One region of the Pseudoalteromonas sp. SWXJZ10B genome, then DNA from elsewhere that is predicted to be linked to it. Evidence: predicted binding sites of a transcription regulator. Region 1 holds the regulator's gene; the other holds the start of a gene.
The links. The regulator FliA, encoded in region 1, starts transcription of late flagellar genes. The targets are predictions, from matches to a motif close to CTAAAGNTNNNNNNNNNNNNGCCGATA.
Positions count from the first base shown of each region.

Region 2: pomA (flagellar motor protein PomA) is a predicted target of FliA. The motif match lies at 2,084-2,110, and genes of this name have one in related genera.

Region 1 covers NZ_JADYXD010000010.1:70,806-75,248, reverse strand. The annotation lists gene I6F54_RS11150 (chemotaxis protein CheA) at 1-1,126, opposite strand, end outside; gene I6F54_RS11145 (protein phosphatase CheZ) at 1,142-1,915, opposite strand; gene cheY (chemotaxis response regulator CheY) at 1,933-2,316, opposite strand; gene I6F54_RS11135 (RNA polymerase sigma factor FliA) at 2,357-3,067, opposite strand; gene I6F54_RS11130 (MinD/ParA family ATP-binding protein) at 3,094-3,954, opposite strand; gene flhF (flagellar biosynthesis protein FlhF) at 3,947-4,443, opposite strand, start outside.
Region 2 covers NZ_JADYXD010000017.1:6,540-10,982, reverse strand. The annotation lists gene dxs (1-deoxy-D-xylulose-5-phosphate synthase) at 1-611, opposite strand, end outside; gene ispA ((2E,6E)-farnesyl diphosphate synthase) at 717-1,604, opposite strand; gene I6F54_RS14560 (exodeoxyribonuclease VII small subunit) at 1,607-1,849, opposite strand; gene pomA (flagellar motor protein PomA) at 2,170-2,937, shown strand; gene I6F54_RS14550 (flagellar motor protein MotB) at 2,940-3,860, shown strand; gene I6F54_RS14545 (hypothetical protein) at 4,012-4,443, shown strand, end outside.

The DNA of each region.
Region 1 (4,443 bases):
GATTTCGCACAAGTACTAACTCACCAACCATATTCATAATTTGGTCAAGTCGTTTTGTATCTACGCGAACTGTCGTCTCTGCTGCTGGTGGCGCTGATTTTTTAGGCGTTGCTGGCGCTGCTTTAGCAACCGGTTTTTCTACCGGTTTAGAAGCGGGTGCTTTTACAGGTTCTGGTTTTTTTACAGGCACACTCGCTTTTGCAGCTGGTTTAGCTGGGATATTGGGCTGTTTCACAGCTGGAGTGCTTTCTATTGATTTAGGTGCAGTGCCTTTACCATGAAGTTCATCAAGAAGCGCTTCAAATTCATCATCACTAATTTCATCATCTGATGAATTAGCAGTATTTGACGCTGGTTTAGCTGGTTCTACAGGTGCTTTAACTACACTACTTTGCTCAGGTGCTTTACTCGCAACCTCACCAAAACTGCCAACTCCATGTAACTCGTCTAATAAGCTGTCAAATTCATCATCAGTAATATCACCATTAAAATCACTACTACTTGCTACTGGCTTTTCAACTGCAGGACCTTGTCCTTTACCGTGTAGTTCATCAAGTAAGTTTTCAAATTCATCTTCAGTGATTTCGTTTATTTCAGCATCACTAACCGAAGGAGTTCCGCTAAACATTTCATCAAATGCAAATGGATCTTCCTCATCAGCTATTGGCGTATCAACTACTTCATCAAGAGGTTGTTCAACGTCAGTTTCTGAAGCGACTCCGTTAAGCTCGGCTTCTGTTGGAGGTAGGCCCAAAATGTGGAGGGTTTGAAGTAACTCAGGATCTGCTGGTTCTGGCTTATCCCTATTTTGGATAGTCGCGAACATTTCATTAATGGTGTCGAGCGCTTGTAAAATAACATCCATTAACTCTGAATTGACCGTTCGCACGCCTTGACGTAGTAAATCAAATACGTTTTCAGCGCCGTGGCAAGCATCAACAAGTTCTGTCATAGCTAAAAAGCCTGCACCACCTTTTACAGTGTGAAAGCCTCTAAATATGGCATTTAGTAACTCGGTATCTTCTGGATTATTTTCCAGTTCAACTAACTGTTCAGATAAAAGCTCTAGGATTTCTCCTGCCTCTACAAGAAAGTCTTGTAAAATATCTTCATCGACTTCAAACATGCAGTTACTCTCCTCTTAGAAGCCCAAACTTGATAAAAGATCATCGACTTCATCTTGATCAGATACAACATCATTACGCGATTCTTTATCAATAATAGGGCCTTCAGGACCTGCTAAAGTTTGTGTGGCAACTGGTTCTTTTATTTTTTGTTGTTCTACTTTATTCGCTGTGTTGTCACTGTCATCTTGTTCAGCAAACGCTGTTAAAAGATGAAGTAAGCTTTCTTCTACTTCTCTAACAAGTTCTATAACACGGCGAATAACTTGACCTGTTAAGTCTTGATAGTCTTGAGCCATTAGTACATTTGTCATTAAGCTTTGAAGCTCATCCGTTTTATGATGAGAGTTATTCATAAACTTATCGATACTATGGCAAAGTTGTTTAAACTCACCAAGCTCAATCTCCCGGCTCATTAAACGATCCCATGTCGGTTTGATATGAGATATTTCATCTGCAAGTTGCTGAGCTATAGGTAAACTAGCCTCAACAGCATCCATTGTTTTATTAGCCGCATTTTCTGTCATTTCTATAACATAATTAAGCCGCTTTTTAGCATCTGGAATCGCATCTGTCGTTATGTTAGTTAAGCGAGTATCAAGCTCAAAGCTTTTAAGTGCTTCGTGCAGTTGACGAGTCAACTTCCCAACTTCAGCAAATAATTTAGACTGCTCTTGCGAAGCTGTCTCTAAAATCAACTGATTAGCTTTATCTTGCTCATCGTTTTCTAAATAAATGACGAGTTGACGAGCTTGTTCTAACGTTATTTGAGGCGCAGCTGGTGCTGACATAAGCCTCTCCCCCATCATTAGCCTAAGCGTTCAAATACTTTTTCTAATTTAGTTTTTAATGTTCCAGCCGTAAATGGCTTAACAATATAACCATTAACGCCAGCTTGCGCTGCAGCAATTATTTGTTCTTTTTTAGCTTCTGCCGTTACCATCAATACAGGGATATGTTTTAACTTATCATCTGCACGAATTGCTCTTAGAAGGTCAATACCTTGCATTCCCGGCATATTCCAATCTGTAACCACAAAATCAAATACTTGATTTTGTAACATAGGCAGAGCTGTAGACCCGTCATCAGCTTCTTGAACGTTAGTGAAACCTAAGTCACGTAATAGGTTTTTTATAATTCGTCTCATCGTTGAAAAATCATCAACTACAAGAATTTTCATGTTTTTATCCAAAACATCCCCCAGTGAGGTATTAACCTTAGTTTACTTACTACTAGTTTATCCAGTCATTGATTTTAGCTTTAAGCTTAATCATCGCCTGACCATGTATCTGACTTACACGCGATTCACTTACATCGAGTATATGTCCTATTTCTTTTAAATTCATTTCATCGTTATAGTATAAAGAAAGTACCATTGCATCACGCTCTGGTAATGACTTTATTGCATTTAGCAAAGACTCATTAAACCGATCATTTTTAACATTATTAAAAGGTTTGTCTAGCGCTAAATCTTGGCCTACGGGAGTAATAACATCCTCATCTACACCAAGGTCTTCTATACCTAATACTTTACTGGTATTAACATCATTTAAAATATGATGGTACTCATTGAGTGAAATTTCAAGTTTTTCAGCAACTTCTGTATCTGTTGGTTCGCGATTCAGACTGCTTTCGAGCCCAGTAATTGCTTCTGCAACTTGTCGGCTTTTACGGTGTACTGAACGAGGAGCCCAATCACCACGGCGCATTTCATCAAGCATAGCCCCGCGAATACGAATACCGGCGAAGGTTTCAAAGCTTGCGCCTTTTGTTGCATCAAAGTTTTTTGAAGCTTCTATTAAACCTATCATTCCTGATTGAATTAAATCATCAAGCTGAACGCTAGGTGGTAATCGAGCAATTAGATGACATGCCACTTTTTTAACAAGTGATGCATGTTTCTCAACAATCACATTTAAGTTTTGTGTTGATTGATATCCCATAGCTCTATTCACCAATGTTGTCATAATTAGCCGTTTACTAGTTTCTCAATGAAAAACTCTAAATGCCCAGATGGTTGATTTGGTATTGGCCATTTAACTGCTTTTGTCGCCAGCGCTTTAAACGCGAGAGCGGCTGGCGAACTTGGAAAGAGCTCAACAATCACCTTTTGGCGACGTGTTGCTTTGCGCATATTTTCGTCATAAGGAACCGTTGCTACTAGCTCCATTGAAACATCTAAAAAGCGATCGGTAACTTTAGATAGTTTTGCAAACAATTCAGTGCCTTCACGCATACTGCGGACCATATTGGCAACAATTTTGAACTTATAAACACCGTGCTCGCGGCTTAATACTTTAATAAGTGCGTAAGCATCGGTTATTGATGTTGGTTCATCGCACACTACAACCATTACATCTTGTGCTGCTCGTGAGAAGCTTAGCACCATGTCTGAAATACCAGCGGCTGTATCTACAATTAAAATATCAAATTCGGTATTCAATTCGCTAAATGCACGAATTAGCCCGGCATGCTCAGATGGCGATAATTCAACCATACTTTGCGAGCCCGATGTAGCAGGTACAATTTTAATACCAGCAGGCCCTTCAACTAAAATCTCGTCAAGCTCACATTCACCTGACAAAACGTGTGATAAATTGCGCTCTACACGTAAACCAAGCATCACATCACAGTTTGCTAAACCTAGGTCAGCATCCAGCACTAATACTCTATTACCTTGTTGCCCTAGTGCAATAGCGGTATTTAGAGAAACATTTGTTTTCCCCACCCCACCTTTACCACCGGTTACAGCGATAACTTTTACGCCGTTGTTATTGTTTTGACTCATTTTGCGCAGGCCGCTTGCTTGATCTAATACTGTGTTAATCATACATCCCTACTGTACTTGGCGCCACTGCTTGGTGCCTTGAATGTTGTGCTTTTGTTCTTTTTAAATATAACTGCTCAGCCTTTTTCACTAGTTTTTCAGCATTTGCAACACGAATATCTTCTGGCACTCGTTGACCGTTAGTAAGATACCCTATTGGAAGGCGATTTTGAATCGCAATACTAATAATCTCACCCAAACTTAATGATTCATCTAACTTAGTGAAAATACAACCACTTAACTGTACTTTTTTAAAGTGACGTACTGTTTCTTGTAATACATTAATTTGTGCCGTCGCGCTTAGTACTAAGTAGCTGCGAATATCCACACGTTGGTTACGCATTAACGTGTTTAACTGCTCAGTTAAACGTAAATCTCGCTGACTCATACCTGCTGTATCAATTAATACTAGACGTTTATTTCGTAAATGATATAAAACTTCAGCTAATTCATTAGCATCTTTAACTTGCTTTACACCACAACCAATAATAC
Region 2 (4,443 bases), on a different contig from region 1:
AAGCTACCTGATAAAATTCGAGCAAAGTGATTTGTTAATGCGCCAACATTTTCAGAAATCGACATTTCGTTATCATTTAAAATAATAAGCATGTCTGATTTTACATCACCTAAATGATTCATCGCTTCAAATGCCATGCCTGCGGTTATAGCCCCGTCGCCAATAATGGCAACAGACTTTCGACCTTTACCTTCTTTTTGTGCGGCAATAGACATGCCTAAAGCAGCTGAAATAGACGTGCTTGAATGGCCTACGCTAAACGTATCGTATTGACTTTCATCGCGAAAAGGAAAAGGGTGTAAACCGTCTTTTTGACGAATAGTGTGCATTTGCTCGCGACGACCAGTAAGGATTTTATGCGGATAAGCTTGATGACCCACGTCCCAAACTAGGCGATCGTCTGGAGTGTTATAAACATAATGCAGCGCAACGGTTAGTTCAACCGTCCCTAAACCAGACGCTAGATGACCGCTACTTTGCGATACTGAGTTGAGTAAATAATCGCGCAGCTCATTGCTAAATGCAGGGAGTTTGTCTTGCGCTAAGTCACGCAATTGGGCTGGCTCGTCAACCAAATTAAGTAATGGATACTTGCTACTATCAAGTGTCATGGTTTTATATATATCCTTCGCTAACATTAATTAATCCAAAGCTTTTACGAATAATTAATGTTGAGTAATAATGTCAGTGCTAATTGCAATACGTATGAGCAAAAATTAGTGGTCACGCTCAATTAGGTAATTTGCTAGCGACGCAAGAAGTGTTGTGTCAGCATCTATATTTGCTAACGCTTCATGGGCTTGTTGTATTAAATTCTGCGCCTTTTCTTTAGCGCCTAGCATACCTAATAACGCCGGATATGTCGCTTTATTCGCGGCAATATCGGAGCCTTGTGGCTTTCCTAAAATAACTGTATCGCCTTCAACATCTAAAATGTCGTCGTGTACTTGAAATGCTAGCCCTATAGCATACCCAAAAACACTTAAATTTTCTAAGGTTTGTTGATCAGCCTTTTCACTGCACAGTGCACCAAGTGTAATTGCGCAATTAATTAGAGCCCCGGTTTTTAGCTTATGTATTCGCTCAAGCTCTTGTACGGTAATTACTTTATCTGTTGCTGCTATATCAAGGCCTTGTCCGCCAACCATACCCTGAAGGCCTGATGCGTGGGCAAGTGTAGCAATCATTTTTACTTGTGTTTGTGATGAGCATTCAAATTTGTGATTCGCAATAAGCTCAAAAGCAAGAGTTTGAAGAGCATCACCGGCTAAAATTGCATTTGCCTCGCCAAACTCTATATGACAAGTAGGGCGTCCGCGGCGTAAGTCGTCATCATCCATTGCTGGTAAGTCATCATGGACTAACGAATAGCTATGAATACACTCAATTGCAGCAGCAAGTACGTTTAAGTCTTGATGGTTTGCGCCGAGCATTTTACCTGTGGCATAAACTAAAAATGGACGTAATCTTTTACCGCCATTAAATAATCCATACTGGGTGGCGTTCTTTACCGTTTCTTCTGTATCGAGAGGCTGATTAAAATGCTGCTGTAAGGTCGCTACTACATCTTTTTGAGCACGTTCAATATGATTTTTTATGCTCACAGCTATTCCATATCATTATCAAAATTTGTAAGTACTGACTTTTCGCCATTCCCCATCAAAACTGATACTTTTTGTTCTGCTTGCTGTAATTTCCCTGATGAAGCACTTGCTAATGCAATTCCACGCTCAAATTGCTTTAACGATTGCTCAAGCGATAAGTCACCTTGTTCCATGTCACTAACGATTGTAGATAATTCTTCTAGTGCTTGTTCGAAACTTAAGTTTTCAGGTTTTTTAGTCGCCATCTTTATTTCAGCTTACATAATAAATTTAGGGGTCAATTTTAGGGGGAATGCTAAACTAGGTCAAAGGATGATATTGGTTTTTTACCTTTATAACGTTAAATTATATTTCAAGTGCATTAATAAAGCCTTAATAGCGTCTGTTGGTTTAATAAATCAATTGATAGTTAGGTAGCCCTTATAACTTGATCTAAGATAGTGCTAAAGGCTGCTTTTTATGTTTATTTATAAAAATGGCTTAAGCAATTCAATATGTTGCCGATAAGCAGTTAATAATAAAAATTTATGATAAGGCCATTAAGCATGAAACTTCTGGAGGAAATGTGGATTTAGCAACCATAATTGGGATCCTAGGCGCAATTGGCTTAATTGTCATGTCTATGTTTATGAGTAGTAGCGGTGAAATGGCTATGTTTTACAATACCCCGTCTGTGGTTATTGTATTTGGTGGTTCACTCTTTATTGTTTTATCAAACTTCACCATGTCGCAATTTTTGGGGATAGGTAAAGTTGTTGCCAAAGCGTTTATGTTTAAAATCGAAACGCCAGAAATACTTATCGAAAAAGCAGTAGAACTTGCGGATTCAGCTCGTAAAGGCGGTTTTTTAGCACTCGAAGAAGCTGAAATTCCAAACCCCTTTATGCGCAAAGGCGTCGATATGCTCGTTGATGGCCATGATGCAGATGTAGTTCGCGCTACACTTCAAAAAGATATTTCTCTAACTACGACTCGCCATGAATTGGGCGCGGGTTTATTTAAGTCGTTAGCTGATATAGGGCCTGCAATGGGCATGATTGGTACTCTAATTGGTTTGGTTGCAATGTTGTCTAACATGGATGACCCAAAGGCAATTGGTCCGGCAATGGCAGTAGCACTATTAACAACTTTATATGGCGCGTTTTTAGCCAATGTTGTGGCAATTCCTATTCAGGTAAAACTTGAACTGCGTAAAGACGAGGAAGCGATGAATCAGCGTTTAATTTTGGATGCTATTTTAGGTATACAAGATGGTCAAAATCCAAAAGTAATCGAAGGTATTTTGAAAAATTACTTAGCTGAATCTAAACGTAAAGTAGATACCGAGGAGTAACTATGTCTGATCAAGAGTGCAAATGTCCACCACCAGGTCTACCTGCATGGATGGGAACGTTTGCCGATTTAATGTCACTGTTAATGTGCTTTTTTGTACTCTTGCTCGCGTTTTCAGAAATGGATGTACTTAAGTTTAAACAAATTGCGGGCTCTATGAAGTTTGCTTTTGGTGTGCAGAATAAAATTGAAGTAAAAGACATCCCTAAAGGGACCTCTGTTATTGCCATGGAGTTTACCCCAGGCAAACCAGAGCCAACCCCAATAGAAACCATTCAGCAGCAAACAGTCGAAATGACTCAACAAATGTTAGAGTTTCAGGCTGGCGATGAAAGCTCAGCAGGCGGCAGGCAAGAACAGCGCGGGGATAAACGCGGTGGCGAATCTCGTAGTACCTCACAAGAAGAATCTTCTGAGCAAGCAACTTCAGCAGCCGATCAGGAGCAAACTAACGAGCTTGTTAAAAAGATAGCGCAGCAGCTTGAAAAGCAAATAATCGATGGCGCAATTGAGCTTGAGTCTTTAGGGCAGCAAATAATTATTCGCATTAGAGAGAATGGTTCATTTCCTTCAGGTAGTGCATTTTTACAACCTAAGTTTAAACCTATAATTCAAGATATCGGTGTGCTGTTAAAAGATGTACCCGGTGAAATAACAGTATCTGGCCATACAGATGATTTTCAGGTATCGAATGAGTTATATATTAATAATTGGGACCTATCATCAAAGCGTGCTGTAGCCGTTGCAAGTGAACTGCAAAAAGTCCAAGGATTTGATAAAACCCGAATGATGGTGGTTGGTCGAGCTGAAACACGACCACTTGTACCGAATGACACCGATGAAGATCGCCGCAGGAATCGCCGAGTAGAAATATCTATATTACAAGGTAAAGCAAAAGAGTCAGCTCCTATAGATGTAAGATAACTTTTATTGGCAAACACACTTATTTATCATAAAGTATGCTTTCTTTAACAAATGTAACGGAATAGTTCATGAAAAAGGTCGATAAGTTTAGTCATATGCCAGGAAATGGCGGTGGTAATGACGATGATGAAAAAAAACTTGATTAACTCTAATGCCTGAATGGTTTTTAAAGACTATATTGATATTAGATACTAGTTGGGTGTTTATTTTAAGCCCTGCTATTTTCATCTTTTATTTTAGAAAAGATTATTTGGCCCTGCGTTTCGCTTTAATTACAGCCGCTTTTTTTTTATATGGAACCATTATTCATCCTTACTTGAAAGAGTTTGATAATGGGATTTATGTTTATCGATACCTTGTTTGGGCTTTTAATGATATTGCTTGGATGGCACTCATCGCATATCTGGGGTTAAAAGATAAGGTTTATTTATGGCAATGCGTATTAGGTCAATTGGTTGTTATTATGGCACCAATTTTACAGCTATTTAGATTAGTCGACCGCCATTTATGGGATCTTTCTTATAGTACATACATTTATAAAACCTTATTGCCATTTATTAATATAGGCACCGTTGTTGTTTGT